DNA from 4 places in the Paenibacillus sp. J22R67 genome. Region 1 is predicted to be linked to each of the others. Evidence: riboswitches for the same ligand, from Rfam matches in the RefSeq annotation. Region 1 holds a riboswitch; each other region holds the start of a gene.

Region 1 (3,144 bases):
CTTTAGGAAGGCAAGGGGTTGAGCAATGGTCTTCTCTTTATAATTATATTTAATAGACCAGCTAACGACTTGCGTAACGGGACTATAACCATCCTGTTCTTTATCCAAATCTCTACCTTGCTGCACCTGAACCGTTGCAGAAGCGGAAACAGCTTCTTTATTGCTTCCTTTGAACGTTGCTGTATTCACGAAAGTCTCTTTATTAGAATCCGTTATTGTCGTCGTAAATTGAATGCGATATGCCTTGGTAATCGGACTTTCCGCGAAATGAATAGCTAGATTTTGTCCCGTTATATCAACTGTATATTGGCTTGCATCCACCAATGCTCCCTGTACCACAGTTCCATCTAGATGAACTCCTAGTTCATAAACAGCCACCGTAACAGGAACAGATAGACCTGCCGGGATAGGATCCGTTACCACCGCATTCTGAACAGAATCCAGTTTCTTATTCACATCAACAGTCCAGTTAATATCCTTGGAATTGAACCCTGCAGATACTCCCTTTTTATCAATTGTTGAGCTGACCGTCGGTCGAAAATGAAGAGTGAAAATCTGATCGCCTGAATTAACCGGTATGGTAATATTGACAATCGTGCTTTCGGTTAGTTGGCTCTTATCTATTTGCGTTTTGAAGGTGAGCGTACCATGTACATTATCATGACTTTCTATATAGTCGTTAAAGGTGATCACCACTTGATGACTAGTCCGATCAACATGGAATGTTCCTAACTGATCCTGTCCCATCACTAGGCCACCGCTGATATCATTAAAAAGTAAGAATTGCTGCGGCAGATGAAAGGAATACGTATCGCCGCTATGATACAGACCGTTCGGCAGAGACCACGTGTAGTCCAGCTGTATCTTGGAGTTCGGATCGTAAACGTCACCGGTCACGACCTGCCCTGCACTGTCATATACAGCCATGGTCACACTGTCTATAATGTTCTCGTTAATGGTGTTCGCACTGGCCACCGTTCCAACGCCAATCCCGTAAATACTCTGCATAAGAATTAAAAATGTAATTAGCAGCGTACTCATTTTTTTCCTCAACATCATTATTCAAACCTCCATTCACAAATTGATTCTTGTAGAGAATATTTGTTTATGCCTTATGTAAAAGATACAAGTCGTATCATTATTAATAGTATATGATACGACCTGTATTGTAAATCAGTGGAATTTATATTTCTTCACAAAAAATAACAAACAAAAAAACCTGCACTCAGTTATGAGTACAGGTTACTTTCCTATCTTAATATATTCTGGCTACTTTATAATTAGCACTGTTTTTTTCTAACTCAACCGCTTCACCAGCTTGTACATGCACAGCATCGTATGTGGTATCAATTGTCACCCATTCATTACGTTCCTTCAAGAAAACTTGATTCCACGCATGATAGGTCTCAGGATCGTGTATCTCATACCCCATAACAAGACGGGTTGGAATGCCTTCACTTCTTGCCATTGCAGCAAAAGTAGAAGAAAAATCGTAGCAGATTCCTTCGGAAGCTTCGTAAATCACATCCAGATCAGGTACATAACTATCTGCAACGGTTCGGGCTTTCTTATAGTCATACTTAAAATGGGTCGTGATATAACCGTAAATGGCCTTTATTTTATCCATATCCATTTCTTTATCGCCCGCTATTTGCTTAGCCTGAACGACTGCTTTCGACTCCATATTCCAATTAATCAGTGGAATGGCCTGTAGAAAGACTGCGTTCTCGTCTTCCATCTCCAAATCTATTTGTTCTTGCGCAACCACTTTATATTTATTCGGTCCTATGGACTCACCAATCACCACGCTGTATGCGCCATTGCCAAGCTGCAAAGGGTACTGATCTCCCTCAGCGAAAGTGTAGTCATATTTGACATTCCCACTCATGATTCGGACGAGAACCTTGGTACTTTTCGCTCCTTCATAGTTGACCGAGATAATCCCTTTATTCAGAGCAACTTTGTCAATAATAGGCGAGGTGGAAGCTGCCAATATCCCTTGCGGGGCAAGACTGCTGCCTAGTATCGCGGCAAGAATTGCTAGTCTGACTGGTTTCTTAAACACAAGAAATCTCCTTTCGGTAACTGGCTGCCAACTTAGTTCTACTAAGGAAGGCCCTTTAGCTTTGCGTCTCTAGTTTTCGCTAGATTTGCCTTTATCGGAGAAAAAGCACCGAATCCTTATACAGCAATCTTAACATAGGCTCGTACCTCTGAATAGACAAAATATTACATGTTTTATTTCTCGGATGGCACCAGGATCCCCTTAATCGCAATTCGGTGAGTCGGATTTTCCATAGGATGGCAAGTAATTAGCGTAATCTCCCGATCTTTGCCGTTACCTTTGAGCACCCAGACGTCTTCCGGGAGGACGTACTGCTTATCAACAACTCTATAGACATACTTTTTATTCCCGGTATCTACTTCGACTAAATCTCCTTCGGTGACTTCATCTAATCGATTGAAGTTTTTCCCATAGGTCAGATTTCGATGGCCTGCAATCGCATAATTGCCAATTGCCCCTGCTTTACCGGTATTGGCGATGCTAGCAACGGATACTTTTAAATTATTCACCGTAGCATCCGTTAGTATAGGCAGCTTGAGGTCTATTTTATCGATGATGAGAACACCTTCCATGTTCTTGGGCATCGCTACAGGCTTCGGCGTCGCTGCGACGGCCACAGGGACAGGCGGCATCTGGCTACTTGTCGGCGCAGCCTCAACCTCAGGAGCAGGAAGAGGTGGAGCCACGACAGGCACATCCACCAGCGGTGATTCCTCTGGCTCAACAACAGCCTGATCCATCATTTGTAGATTGTCCTCCCATTGCTTCAAAATCTTCTGCTGCTGAAAGCTCTCATATCGGTCGTTAGCCATCGGATACAAGAAAATGATAATCCCAAGAATGATACATAACAGTGAAAGCTTTTTTCTAATCACCAGAGGTACCTGCCTTTCTCGTGGATCTCATGCGCAAGCACGCATTCCCGAAAAATCAAACCATTATTTTCCTTATTTCTATTCTATACGGTTGCATGAATCCCTTCCCTAAGGTCTGTCAAAACTGTTCATGCCGACGCAGTCTGAGCAAAGAGAATATTGTCATTAAAAAAGCTTAAAAAGCCTGCTTAATCGCAGGCTTTT
Region 2 (3,144 bases), on a different contig from region 1:
CTGCAGATGCCGCTGCACTTGCAGCTGGAGACGCGGAAGCGGCCGGTTTTGTTTCTTCTTTTTTGGCTCCGCAACCTGTCAAAGCAACCGCGGAAACAGTGACAGCCATTAACGCTGTTGTGAATACTTTTTTCATCATCTTTACCCCCAAAATAAATTTAAAATTGTACCTTAAATCCCACATTCTAGGTTGACCAAATTCAGTTAAACTATGTATGTCTGATCATAGACCGAGTGTATCACTTAGAAACTTAAGTGAAAAGCAATCCATACAGTAAATGAGCATAATTCGTGATGTTAACCAAGTTGACATGGTCTTTTTGTAAAGCCCCACAATATAGGTTTTAAGCCCCAATTATTTATTATACTACCGCCGGTCAATAAAATCTAGATGACCTATTTTTAATTTTTTTCGGTCATCAATGTCAGGAATTGAGCAGGGGATAGCGGACTGCTGAACAGTTTTCCTTGCACCTCCGTACATTGCAGAAATTTCAGGTACTCGAACTGTTCTTCCGTTTCGACACCTTTCGCGATTAAATTCAACCCTAATCGGTGAGCCATCCGGACAATGGCAGCAGCAAGCTGTTGATTCTCGTCATCATCGACAAGATCTCTGATCAGCGTGCTGTCCAGTTTCACACTATCTAGCGGCATACCCTCTAATCCGCTGCGTGTAAATAGCCCCGTACACAAGTCATCCATGGCAATGCGCACGCCAAGCTTTTTCAACATCGTCAGCTTCTTGCTCGCTTCTTGCACGTTCGAAGATGTAATGCTCTCCGTAAGGTCTAGTTCGACCAGACTGGGATCAATCCCTATTTCTTGCAGCACATCAGCTATATAGGCAATGAAATGATCATCTTTGAACTGTGAAGATTGAATCGCGAACGTCATTCTAAGAGGCTCTTGGCCGGCATCCTGCCAAGCTTTCATCTGCTTGCATGCGGTTTGAAACGCCCATTTGCCAATAGGCACCATGAATCCCAGTTCGTCCGCAGCTTTCCGCCAATCCATGAGCTTACGCAGCTGCTTGCTCCCCTTCTCCCAGTAAAGGCTGACCTCTGTGCCGATGAGCTTACGACCTGCGATTTCATATTGCGGCTGATACTGTAATTCGAACTGTTCCTGCTCTAAAGCCAGACGGAGTTCGTTCTCCATGTGAGCTTTGCTCTTCACCATTGTATCAATGTCCGACGCATAGAATTTAAAGCGATTAGCATTCTCATGGTTTTTGGCCTCGTACATCGCTTCATCTGCACGTTGAAGAAGCTGTTCAGGCCGAGTGCCATCTAATGGATACAACGCAATCCCCATACTAGCGGTTATCGTAATGGTTTTTCCATCCAGGATAAAGGGTTCATCGAGCACATTTTGAATACGTGTAGCCACTACTCTAACATCTTCAGGTTTGGTGAAAGATTCAAGCAAAATAATAAACTCATCGCCGCCCTGCCGGTACACCGTATCCGATCCACGCAGACAACCTAGCAACCTCTCAGCAGCCAAACGAATGAGCTGATCGCCAGAGGCATGGCCAAATACATCATTGACTTCCTTGAATTTGTCCATGTCGAGAAATACAACAGCTGCAAGCTGGTCATAGCGCTGAGCATGAACGAGCACGCGTTTCAAGCGGTCCTCAAACAGCCGTCGATTCGGTAATCCCGTTAATGTATCATGGTAGGCTAGATAAGCTAACTGCTTACTCTTCTCCTCCTGTTCGATTCCATTAAGCCGCAGGCGACGGATACAAATGGCAAAAAAGAAGCAAATGAGCGCTTGAATGAGAACGAACACGATAATCTTCGGAGTAAATGTAAAAGAAGCAGCGGCAAGTAGATTGGCCGTCAGCAGAAAGAAACCCAGTATGCTCAAATTGCGGAGTTCCTGTGCTTGCGTCTGTTGGATCCACTTTAAAAAAAGGCTTCTCATTGGGGGGGAACCTCCATTCCAGTCATCAAAAAAGGCTATTCCATTTGGAATAGCCGTAGGCGTACCTGTATCGGTAAATTGCTCCTGTCGGCAGCCCAGCCATCATCGTTGCGGGTGCAACCTAAGACCCGGAGCTTTGCGTCCTTACCTTTCGGCAAGTTTGCCTTTTACGATATTCAGGTAAAAAAACAAAAAGCAGGACTAATTAACTATATCACAACTGTTTCTACTCTGGCTATTTTTACTTAAATTAGCAGATTAAAAAGTTTCGGATCTTTATTAATTTCAATGTAACCATAGTCCTTACGTGACAAACGCTCAATAAGACCTTCATAATCATCTTTATTTTTCAATTCGATACCGACTAGTGCTGGAGCATCATCCCGATTATTCTTTTTCGTATACTCAAAGCGGGTAATATCGTCCGTCGGCCCAAGAACTTCCTCCAAAAACTCACGCAAAGCGCCCGCGCGCTGAGGGAAATTGAGAATAAAGTAGTGCTTCAAGCCTTCATACACGAGCGATCTTTCTTTGATTTGCTGCATCCGGTCTATGTCATTATTACCACCGCTGATGATGCAAACCACGTTCTTGCCGCGAATTTGATCCCGGTAAGCATCAAGCGCCGCAACCGGAAGAGCGCCTGCAGGCTCGATAACGATGGCATTGTTATTGTAGAGCTCCAGAATCGTCGTACATTCCTTGCCTGAAGGGATAACAACGATATCGTCCAGCTTCTCTTTGCATATTTCAAAGGTAAGCTCACCTACCTGCTTCACAGCTGCGCCGTCGACAAACTTCTCAATCGTAGAGAGGGTCACGACTTTACCCTGCTTGAGCGACTCCTGCATACTGGCGGCACCTTCAGGTTCAACGCCAATAATCTTAGTACGCGGAGAAACGCTGTCGACATAAGTCGCCACACCAGCTACAAGACCGCCGCCGCCGATGGTCGCAAAGATAAAGTCCGGCGTATCGGACATCTGATTCATGATCTCCAGACCTACAGTGCCTTGTCCCGCAATCGTGCGAATATCATCAAAGGGGTGAATAAACACCTTATTCTCTTTGGCGCAGTAAGCCTTGGCGTGATTGGACGAATCGTCGAAAGAATCCCCTGTCAGAATCACTTCTACAAAAGATCCGCCAAATAACTTCACCTGCGAAATTTTTTGCCTTGGCGTTGTCGTGGGCATGAAGATTTTCCCT
Region 3 (3,144 bases), on a different contig from region 1:
TACTCTTTACCTTCCAGACGCACTTGCCCTTTTTCCTTCGCGCCATTCATGGAGCCAGCCGTTACCAAATCCGTATAAGATACAACCTCGGCACGAATAAATCCACGCTCGAAATCGGTATGAATTACGCCAGCCGCTTGAGGAGCTTTCGTTCCTTTACGGATCGTCCAAGCTCTAACTTCCTGCACCCCAGCTGTAAAATACGTATACAAGCCAAGCTTGCGATAAGCTGCTTTAATCAATCTATTCAAGCCGGACTCTTGAAGTCCCAACTCTTCGAGGAACATCGCTTTTTCTTCTTCTTCGAGCTCAGCAATCTCGGATTCCACCTTTGCGCTGATCGAAACAACTTCGTTGTTTTCTTTCTCCGCGTACTCCTTAACGATTTTGACGAATGGATTCTCATCTGCTGTGGATACTTCGTCTTCGCTCACGTTGGCTGCATAAAGAACAGGCTTCATTGTCAGCAAGTGAAGGTCGCGGACGAGCAGCTTCTCATCATCGCTCAAATCGATGCTACGCGCCGGCAGATCGTTATAAAGTGCTTCCTTGATGCGTTCCAGACACTCAACCTCGGCTACAACTTTCTTGTCGCCGCCTTTCAGGTTTTTGCGGGAGCGCTCGATCTTTTTCTCAACAGACTCAATGTCAGCCAAGATCAGTTCAAGATTAATCGTCTCGATATCGCCAATCGGGTCTACTTTACCGGAAACGTGAGTAATATTATCATCCTCAAAACAACGGACAACATGCACAATAGCATCCACTTCACGAATGTGTGCCAAAAATTTATTTCCAAGCCCTTCACCCTTGCTCGCGCCCTTCACCAAACCCGCAATATCAACGAATTCAAAGGCTGTCGGAACAATGCTTTTAGGGACAATCATCTCTACCAGCTTCTGCAATCTCTCGTCCGGTACTTCAACTACCCCAACATTCGGATCTATCGTACAGAACGGATAGTTTGCAGATTCTGCCCCCGCCTGTGTAATTGCATTAAACAATGTCGATTTTCCTACGTTCGGTAGACCGACGATACCTGCTTTCAAAGCCATCGTAGTTACAACTCCTTAATTTTCGAAAATCATCCTTCTTATTATATAGTACTTGGAACGCAAAAAAAAGCCTGTAGGCTACTGATTAGCTGCAGACTTTTTTTCCAGTGCTTTTTTTGTTTCATTTTCCTGCTTCTGGACGAAGTAGGTTTCAATCTGATTTTTTAAAATAAATCCGCGCAGCGCGTTCGTTTTCTCGTCTGGGATGCTGATAAAACTTGCCCCGTAATAATAGCCGTCATTCGTTTTTTCTTGCCGAACAATTTCCATTGTACATGGCACCAAAAAGCCCAAAATCAACTCAACTTCAAGTTGGGAATTCTTCTGAATAACTTTTTCTAGCATCACATTTTCATTAATTGTGAATCCCAGGCCATTAACGGATAGATTTTTGATAGAAAACCGCATCGGTGTTTCAAACTGATGTTTAAGTTTCTTGTTTTTATCTTGAAGCCCGAAAATAAGCCCTTCATTCTTCACATCTACGCGGGGGAACTCCCGCTTTTCCGTAAACTTCCTACGGTTTTCAGGAGGATTCAGGACAATTAATGAGCCCCGATCTTTGGCCACAACTGTCGTATCCATAACAAACAGCCCGGATTTCGTGTATACCGTCATTTTACACTTATCTCCCAGCGCAAAAACGTCATATTCCGGCAGCTCCACTTCAATAATGTCACCGAGTGCGTAGGTCAATACGCCAGTGGCTACGAAATCATCCTTGCTCAGCATAGCTTTGCTGTCAATCATCACATCAGCGTCGTAGCCTTCCTTGCTGCCGTATTTCGCTGACTTTTCTTTGCTGACCATTTGTTGATCAACCCTCCCTCGATTTCCATATAAAAAATAGACTGCCCCTTTTGTCTGGGACAGCCTATTACCTCAACCTAAAAAGCATCGATTTTCGGTAACCAGGCTGTCGTAGTTCCATAGGAACCGTAGACCCTCGGCTTTGCGTCCTTACCTTTCGGCAAGTTTGCCATTATCGAACCCTGCATGAATGTCATGCTTTGTCGTACAATATCGTGCTATATGGTCTAAAAGACCTACATTACCTCTCATTATACGGTTGGATTTCCCCATTATCAACTAATTCTCTTGCATACATCATGTATTTGTTGTATGAATGAAAAAAGAAATAAATATCCACAACTTTTTAAGTTATACACATTGTTATCCACAGGTTGTTAACAACGAATATTTGTTCGATCCTTTGTTCACATGTGGATAAGATTATTTTTAGTGAGGTGTCCCCCTGTGGATGAATATATGGAGCATATTCCTTGGATGAAAGCAGCTATAGAAGAAGCACGTAAAGCCGAAGCCATTCGCGAAGTGCCGATTGGTGCCGTTGTTGTCCATCAAGGGCAAATTATTGGCCGCGGCTATAATCTTCGTGAAACTACACTGGATCCACTTGCCCATGCTGAAATGATTGCTATTAAGCAAGCTAGCGAGCATTTGCAAGCGTGGCGACTGCTTGACTGCAGGCTCTACGTCACGTTAGAGCCTTGCCCGATGTGTGCGGGCGCGATTGTCCAAGCGCGCGTTCCGCAGGTGATCTACGGCACAACCGATCCCAAGGCTGGCTGCGCGGGAACGTTGATGAACTTGCTGCAGGAGGACCGGTTCAATCACCGGGTCGATGTGGTCAGCGGCGTGCTGCAAGAAGAGTGCGCGACTATGCTGACACAGTTTTTCCGCAAGCTGCGCGGCAAGGAGTAAACGGTTGTGCGAACAAATTTCGTAAGCGGTGACATCCCCTTGTGCGAACGGGCGGGAACTATAGGCCGCTATTCTCTGGATATTGATCATTTCAGCGAGGAAGAGGAACTGTGGTCCGCAATTTCAGCGTTTTTAGCCGTAATGTTAGCTATCTCGGCTGAATAGGACCCTGTAGTTCCGTCTGATCCAGGGATCTGCGTTTTTGGCTCAAATAGCGCTCTGTAGTTCCCCGTCGCACGATGTAATCAGCGAAATTCAATTACACGCTAAATCTTGCCACTCAAAGGTTGCGCCACATAAGGCTTCGTGCTATCATAATCTTTGCCATGCGCCCGTAGCTCAGCAGGATAGAGCAACAGTTTCC
Region 4 (3,144 bases), on a different contig from region 1:
GTCCATCCGGGTCTGCAAAAAACGTATACCGATCGCCTGTTATGGGATCAATTCGTACCGGTTCGACCGTAATTCCCTTGCTCTCTAGTTCTTTCACGCTTACGTCCATATCCCCAACTACAAAAGCTAAGTGCCGAAGCCCACGCGCCTCTGGCTTATTCACTCTTACTGGTGGATTAGGAAACGAAAACAATTCGATCTGCTGGTCCGTTTGTCCTATGCGCAAATCCAGCTTATAGGAATCGCGTTCTGCCCGGTACGTCTCATTTACGATGGTCATTCCAAGTAAATCAACATAGAAATGCTTCGACCGTTCGTAATTCGAGCTAATAATAGCCACATGATGAATGCGATCGATGTTCACTAACACGCCTCCCACTCCGTAAATAAACCGCATTCCGGGAGAAACTCCCCATCCTGCGGCTCGTTTATTATATTTTATCCGTCTATTCGCATGGTTTCAACAATTTTCTTCAAAATTTTCTCTGATTGTGCATATTCTACCTGACAAGTACCTGCTGCCTGGTGACCACCTCCGCCATTTTGGAGCATCAAAGTCCCGATATTCGTTTGGGACGTACGATTCACGATGCTGTGCCCGCATGCAAATACACAATTTTGTTTATTGCGTCCGTCCACGATCCAAATGGATACATTCTGCTCTGGATAAAGCGCGTAAACCATGAATCGGTTGCCTGGATAGATCGTTTCAACATCTCGAAGATCGGTAATGATCACGTTTCCTTCCGTATACGTATGCTTTTCAAGCATTTCACGGTACAGAGCATCTAGTTCATAATACCGCTTCACCCGCTCCTTCACGTCCGGAAGCTCCATAATTTGATCGACTGTCATCACGGCGCAGTGATCCACAAGCTCTTCCATAAGCTGATAGTTGCTAATTCGGTAATCCCGGTAACGTCCTAAACCCGTCCGAGCATCCATAATAAACGACAATAAATCCCAGCCACTTGGGTTCAAAATATCTTCTTTACTGAATTGTGCCGCATCTGCTTTATCTACGCCAAGCATAATATCGTCAATATCACCGAAGGTTTCTTGCCCTCCGTAATAATCGTAAACGACGCGTGCTGCACTAGGCGCAATCCGCGTTTCCCCTTTGAATGCTACCTTTTCACCCATCCGCTCAAGTTCGCTGGAGTGATGATCAAACCATAATCCACAACCTGCAACATAAGGCACATTCGCCAAAATATCGTTCTCGGTAACCTCGATCAAACCATCCTGCATATCTTTGGGATGAACGAATTTCATTTCATCGACCATGTTTAGCTTTTTGAAAAGCATTGCGCATACTAAACCGTCAAAATCCGAACGCGTAATTAATCTCATAACGCAAATCCCCCTACTAAATAGTACTTAAGAACTATGTATGGCTATGTGTTCCATTATATCAGCACCCATCGATTTGTGACAATCATTTTGTCGTAAGGGCATTTCGGATAAAAAAAAGAACAGTTCGCCTAGATGGGCTGAACCGTTCTTAATTTGGATGTCAGGATTTGATAAAGTCTAGTCATAAATGCTTCAATTTGAGGCATTGGAGGCATTTTCACGGAAAGCTTAACTTCACCTTTCCAGTAGAAAATCAAAATGCTGTTGCTTCTCCCCTGAAACATTTCAACATCCCAACATGCTTCATTAAGCGCGTATTCTTCTAAATTAATCAGTAGCTTTGGTCCATCCGAGGATGGCACCAAACGGGCAACATGATTGCCGCAAAGTGATGTTACTTTTTGCTCTTCATGTAATTCAGACTGCATGCTGCTTGGTCCTCCTTTTATCCATAGATTATGAAAGTTATGACAGAGAAAAACCCCACCATAGTGTACCGATCGGAGGGGGCTCTAAGTTGAATACCCAATCGTTCGGCAGCTGGCTGGCAACGAGTCCATTACAGAACAAGGTAGCCCCTGTAGCTTTGCGTCACTGACTTTCGTCAGTTTTGCCATTGTCGAGATGTGTTGTGAGTTCTTTTGCAAGAAATAACTACACTCTCAAGAATAAGGGAAGTTGTTTTGAAATCGTATAGTTCGCAAGAACTAATTTTGCAATATCTATCAAAAAATTTCTTTTTTCGACCTATTTTTCGTGAGCGATTGTAGATTATTGGCACCTTTCCAGTAAAAGAGTGATCCCGCAAGTGTCACAAAGGCGATGATTACATAAAGCGTCGTGCCCCCGTACGCCACAAGCAAAAATCCGCCCACCCATGGTCCCATAAAATGACCAACGTTTGTTAAGGTTTGTGCGCCAAAATAAGTACCTCGCATATGCTCGGGTGCAAGCTTATCAATTAGCATGTTTGCCGCAGGGTAATTTAAAATCTCCCCTAGAGTAAAAATCGCCATAGAAACAATCATTGGAACTAAGGAATGCGAGAACGCAAAACCGGTATCCCCTAACGCAAACATCAAATTGCCAAATATAATCGCTACAAGTGGCGAGTACTTATTAAAAATCCGTGTAAGCGGTATCTGCATCGCAATGACCACGATGGCATTGACACTCATAAGGACTGCAAACATCTTCACACCTTCAGTGAAATTCTGTTCCAAATACTGCGATAGTGTCACCATAACTTGCGAGTAGCCAATAGCCCCGATAATTCCGCCAAGAATATAGTAGCGAAATGTGACATCACGTTGAATGACCTGCAATGCGGCGACAAAAGTAACCGGTTGTTTCTTCTCCCCTTCTATTTGCTTAATACCAAAAACGATGAGGAGAATATAAAGTGTAACTGCATAAAGAAAATAAACGATTCCAGTCAGTAGAAACGGTAGTGACCCGTCCATCGTCGCAAAAAAAGCGCCTAATAATGGTCCTACAGCAACCCCCACATTAATAGCCATGTATCTCATTGAAAACACACTGAGTCGCTTGGCCGGCTCGGTCAAATCCGCCATCAAAGCTTGAGATACTGGTTCGTAGAAGGAGCGGCACAAGCCGTTAAGCATGTTCAGCATCATGAACAAAACAGGTAGTTTCACGATACTGAAGCCTACAAACACAACCGCCCATCCAAATAGTGCAGCCAGCATAATGATACGTCTACCGAATCGGTCCGATAAGTTACCGCCGATAAAGCCGCCAACTGTTCCTGCCAAGGCTCCCATTCCA

Evidence for each region. Region 1 has a riboswitch for cyclic di-GMP ahead of AC58VC_RS35860 (transglutaminase-like domain-containing protein). Riboswitches for the same ligand answer to the same signal wherever they lie in the genome.
Region 2: another riboswitch for cyclic di-GMP. It lies ahead of AC58VC_RS28495 (putative bifunctional diguanylate cyclase/phosphodiesterase); the one in region 1 lies ahead of AC58VC_RS35860 (transglutaminase-like domain-containing protein).
Region 3: another riboswitch for cyclic di-GMP. It lies ahead of AC58VC_RS31430 (PilZ domain-containing protein); the one in region 1 lies ahead of AC58VC_RS35860 (transglutaminase-like domain-containing protein).
Region 4: another riboswitch for cyclic di-GMP. It lies ahead of AC58VC_RS14640 (hypothetical protein); the one in region 1 lies ahead of AC58VC_RS35860 (transglutaminase-like domain-containing protein).

The regions. Positions count from the first base shown of each region.
Region 1 covers NZ_JCAUAX010000019.1:40,473-43,616, reverse strand. Annotated here, with positions in the region: gene AC58VC_RS35865 (collagen binding domain-containing protein) at 1-1,059, opposite strand, end outside; gene AC58VC_RS35860 (transglutaminase-like domain-containing protein) at 1,256-2,065, opposite strand; cyclic di-GMP riboswitch class I at 2,078-2,165, opposite strand; gene AC58VC_RS35855 (class D sortase) at 2,239-2,940, opposite strand.
Region 2 covers NZ_JCAUAX010000009.1:255,727-258,870, reverse strand. Annotated here, with positions in the region: gene AC58VC_RS28500 (BMP family lipoprotein) at 1-136, opposite strand, end outside; gene AC58VC_RS28495 (putative bifunctional diguanylate cyclase/phosphodiesterase) at 403-1,935, opposite strand; cyclic di-GMP riboswitch class I at 2,022-2,110, opposite strand; gene ilvA (threonine ammonia-lyase IlvA) at 2,181-3,144, opposite strand, start outside.
Region 3 covers NZ_JCAUAX010000012.1:24,232-27,375, reverse strand. Annotated here, with positions in the region: gene ychF (redox-regulated ATPase YchF) at 1-1,055, opposite strand, end outside; gene AC58VC_RS31430 (PilZ domain-containing protein) at 1,134-1,865, opposite strand; cyclic di-GMP riboswitch class I at 1,959-2,046, opposite strand; gene tadA (tRNA adenosine(34) deaminase TadA) at 2,325-2,780, shown strand; gene AC58VC_RS31420 (hypothetical protein) at 2,787-2,945, shown strand; tRNA gene AC58VC_RS31415 (tRNA-Arg) at 3,109-3,144, shown strand, end outside.
Region 4 covers NZ_JCAUAX010000003.1:588,046-591,189, reverse strand. Annotated here, with positions in the region: gene gloA2 (SMU1112c/YaeR family gloxylase I-like metalloprotein) at 1-397, opposite strand, end outside; gene AC58VC_RS14645 (exopolyphosphatase) at 439-1,353, opposite strand; gene AC58VC_RS14640 (hypothetical protein) at 1,485-1,784, opposite strand; cyclic di-GMP riboswitch class I at 1,889-1,981, opposite strand; gene AC58VC_RS14635 (MDR family MFS transporter) at 2,082-3,144, opposite strand, start outside.